Regions from separate parts of the Brevibacillus aydinogluensis genome, predicted to be linked through region 2. Evidence: predicted binding sites of a transcription regulator. Region 2 holds the regulator's gene; the other holds the start of a gene.
What was found. Region 2 encodes LexA, which represses DNA repair genes until DNA is damaged. Its sites were predicted from a motif close to CGAACATATGTTCG; they were not measured.
Positions count from the first base shown of each region.

Region 1: Q7F15_RS16065 (YhjD family protein) is a predicted target of LexA. The motif match lies at 1,048-1,061, and genes of this name have one in related genera.

Region 1 covers NZ_OY569118.1:3,283,351-3,285,553, reverse strand. The annotation lists gene Q7F15_RS16075 (helix-turn-helix transcriptional regulator) at 322-537, opposite strand; gene Q7F15_RS16070 (hypothetical protein) at 751-885, opposite strand; gene Q7F15_RS16065 (YhjD family protein) at 1,078-1,440, shown strand; gene Q7F15_RS16060 (hypothetical protein) at 1,502-1,972, opposite strand.
Region 2 covers NZ_OY569118.1:1,930,678-1,932,880, forward strand. The annotation lists gene Q7F15_RS09430 (DUF456 domain-containing protein) at 119-607, shown strand; gene lexA (transcriptional repressor LexA) at 731-1,354, opposite strand; gene yneA (cell division suppressor protein YneA) at 1,511-1,849, shown strand; gene Q7F15_RS09445 (DUF896 domain-containing protein) at 1,955-2,152, shown strand.

The DNA.
Region 1 (2,203 bases), 1.4 Mb from region 2:
GGCATAGGTAGCAAAGTGGTTCGATGTTCACGAGAATCTGAATATGCTGTTCATAATCAAAATCCCATTTTTCATGACACTCCAATCCTTCATGAGAGCCGCAAATACTACATCTGTGGCAGTTTATTTGGAGGATTGATTCACGTATCTTTCCCCACAACGACTGTGGGAGATACTTTCTCACGTTAAATCCATGAGCAAACTTTGGCAGCCTTTCGATTGTCAACCTTAGTTCTGCCCCCACCGTCTTTCACCTCGACATTCGTTTTTTCTATCATTTTCTATCCTATTGCCCCACAACAAATATGCTGGAGGGCTTTGTTATTCCCTATCGTCTTTCTTCCTTCTACCGCGCGGCCGGGGAGTTTCCATCCATGTTTGAACTTGCTCCCGCAGCCACAACGGGCCGCAAGCAAGCTCCTTGACGGGCTGCGGGAACTGTCCACGCTTCAGATACTCCTTAATGTAGTTCTTGGACTTTCCGGTCATCTCACAGACCTCTGACAACCCCATGATGTCATCCAAGTTGACCTGCATGTTTTAATCCCTTCTTCCCATTGCTGCTGTTATCCACAAGTATGCCACAACGAAAATCAAGATAGCCTTCTGCCACCACTGATCAGTGGGCGAGTATGTGGCTAGAAGAGCGAATCCTAAAACTCCACGGGTGCAGAGCAGATTTCTGATGTCTATTTTTCTTGTCTTCATGCTATACTTAGGATGGTGGGGGGAGGTTTCCCCTCCCCGGTGTTACTTGCGGCGTTTACCTTGGCGGGGGCGCCGCTTGTGTTTTTTCTTCCGCTTTTTCAGCTTCGGGTGTACCCAATCTTTATAGATCGTGTACAGGAAGATGATGAGCGGAAGCCAATCCTTTAACCATCCCAAGTTCTCACCTCCTTTCTGACTTAATTATACCAAATTGTTTAACAAAGTTCAACAATATTTTTATAAAATATTGGCTTTCCTCCCACAAAACAGCAACCCACTGCCAGAGTTAGTGGAGGGAACTTTTTTGTTTGCATGTTCGCCATTTGCTCGCATATAATACAAACTAATGTTCACTTCGGAAGTGGGAACATGCATGATGGATCGTGGCGTGATATTCTTCACGAATATGTCATCTATGGACTGCTTTTCAAGGCTCTGATGGTCGATGCCGACCTTTTGGCAGAAGCATCTACCAAACTTCGCTACAAGCCACTGCTGGAAAAACTCTCGTTCAAGGCTGAGCGGGAACATCACCGGTACCGCCGTGAACTCCACAGGATGGGCCGTAAGGTGGTGAATACGGAGCAGCTGGCTGTCGGGTACTGCGTGACGGCAAGAGTGCGCGGCCAAGTCCAGGAAGCGATTTACTCCGTCGAGTCGTTGAGGGCTGAGTGTGAGATCCGGCTTGAAAGGCTGATTGAAAAGGTAGATTCTGCGGAAGAAAAACAGTAGCCCTCCACCGAAAAGAGGTGGAGGGCAGTTCATCATTTCAGGCCGGTTTGTGATTTGCTGATCATTTTTCCGCCTGTGCCGGTTGAGCAGCATCTTGTGTTTCTTGTGTAGTTTCTATTGGAGTGCCACCGAGAGATAGATACAGTTCTTTTGTTTTCTCTAAGTCCTTTGATTCCACAAAACTAGCTAAATCTATAAACTTTTGCTGATCTTCACCCTTTATTTTCTCGGCCTGGCTACGTATAACTTTCACAGCTGATTCAATACGTTCATCAGAAATAGTTTTCTTTTGTGTCAATTCGAGAACGGTTCTTGCTTCTGATAAAGCAATTTGTCGGTAACTTGCTTGCCATTCTTCCTCTGTAGGCTCTTTAGTAGTCGTATTACTATTTTCAGAAGTATTCTGAACCGGAGCGGTGGCAATATTTTCTTCATTTTTTCCTGTTAAGTTACTTAGCGCTCCAATAACGAAGATAATCAATACCCAGAACCACCATTTTTTCCAAAGCGGCTTCTTAACACTCTCTCCCATGGATAAATCCTCCTGTAAAATATAGTACTATATTACCATATATCAACAATTCAAGTGATTCAACCTGATAGCTATATGTTCTTTACGATCTGTTCCAGCACCTTTATGAAGTCGTGTATGGGGCGGGTGATAAGAGATGACGGAGATGTCGCATTATGAAATTATTGGAGAGTAATTTTGCAGCGGGCTTGGGAGATCGCCAAGCTCAAGAATTTATCACTGAATGGCAGC
Region 2 (2,203 bases):
TGGGGCCGTGTAATTTTGCAGCCTGGCTGGCTTCTGCAAAAATGTGGACGAGAATATATAGAAGGATGCAACGATTGGCGAGGTAATCCGTATATCCTAAGAGAAAGGAGTGTGCCCGATGGAAATACTGCTGTGGATTGTCATCGTGGCGTTGTTTGTCGCAAGCATCGCCGGTATTTTTCTTCCGGTATTGCCGGATACGATTTTGCTTTGGGCCGGGTTTTTGCTGTACCACTTTGTCCTCGCCGAGCCGGGGGCCGGGCTGCCGGCATCGTTCTGGTGGGGGATGGTGGTGCTGAGTGTGCTGCTGTACGGAGCCGATTTGCTGACCAACATGTACTTCGTGAAGCGGTACGGCGGTTCCAAGTGGTCGTCGATTGCAGCGGCGGTCGGTATCTTTCTCGGGATTTTCCTGTTCCCGCCGTTCGGGATGCTGATCCTGCCGTTTTTGTTTGTGGTGTTGGTAGAGCTGTTCGTATCCAACCAGCCGTTTGAACGGGCGATTAAGGCGGGGGTGGGATCGCTCGTCGGATTTCTCGGCAGCGCAGTCGTCAAGGTCGTCCTGCAAATCGTGATGATCATCTGGTTTTTCATCGCCGCCCTGTAGATCATGCTCCAAGGGGGCGAGATGCAATTCCTGCACCGGATCGTGCCGGTCTGACAGCGCCATAGAAAAAACGAGCCCGTATCTTTCGACGATGGTCGGGAAAGATACGGGCTATTCGTTTTCCTAGTGAATCAACCGGTACACTCCGATGACTTTTCCCAGAATGGTGACCGAGTCCAGGATGATCGGCTCCATCGTGGAATTCTCCGGCTGCAGGCGGAAGTGGTTTTTCTCCTTGAAGAACCGCTTGACGGTGGCTTCGTCCTCATCGGTCATCGCCACGACAATGTCGCCGTTGTTGGCCACGTTTTGCTGGCGCACGATGACGTAGTCGCCGTCGAGGATGCCTGCCTCGATCATGCTGTCACCCGACACGCGAAGCATGTACACCTTGTCCGAGGTGACAATGTGTTCCGGCAGGGGGAAGTAATCCTCCACGTGTTCCACGGCCGTAATGGGCTGCCCGGCCGTTACCTTCCCGATGACGGGCACGCGCACGACGGATACTTCATAGTCATCCTGATAGCGGTCGCCATCGGTCAACAGCTCAATCGCGCGCGGCTTGGTGGGGTCGCGCCGAATCAATCCTTTCTTTTCCAGACGGGCCAGGTGACCGTGGACGGTGGAGCTGGAGGCCAACCCGACGGCCTCGCCAATTTCACGAACGGACGGCGGATATCCCTTGTCGCGGACTTCCTTGCGAATGAAATCGATAATGGCTTGTTGTCTGCTGGATAGCTTGGACATGGACCACACCCCTGTTTTCTCGAACATGTTTTCTATATTGTACCATGGGATCTTGCGTTCGACAAACGTTAGTTCGATTTCGCTTGACACAAAACACATGTTCGCATTATGATGAAAACAAGAATATAGAACGTATGTTTGCAGGGGGATGGTATCATGCATGCTGTATCCGCACACAACCGTTTCACCAAAAAACAGGAGCGCCATAGCCGCACTGGTGTGAGACGCGGTGGGGCATTGATCTTTTTCGTGGTATTCTCTCTCTTTTTTTACTTCCTGACAGAACTTGTGTTCGCATCGGAGTCGTCGTCGATCGTGCCTGTGAAGGTAGTGACCGTTCAGAAGGGTGACAGCTTGTGGAAAATTGCCGTTGAGCACCAGGACGAAGCCGACATGGAGGTGCGCGAACTGGTGTACGCGATCAAAAAGATGAACCGACTGGACAACTCCGACATATACCCCGGACAGCGCCTGGCTGTTCCCGTCGGAGAGTAGACGGCAGCCAAGACAGCGGAGCAGGCCAGCGTATATCCTTTCGCTTGCGTTGTGCCGCCGATGTGTTATAATAGAGCGGCATTACAGAGAGTAGGGGGAGAGGCTGTGGTAACCGACGCGGAAATCAAACGGATCAACGAGTTGGCCAAGAAATCCCGCGAACAAGGCCTGACCGACGAAGAAAAACAGGAGCAGCAGGCACTGCGGCGCAAGTACATCGACGCTGTCAAGGCGTCCCTGCGGGCTAACCTGGAATCGATCCGCTATGTGGAAGATCTTGAGGACAACGGTCCCAAACATTAAGATAACGTGTACTGGCACAAAAAGGCATCCACGCGCTTCGCTTGGATGTCT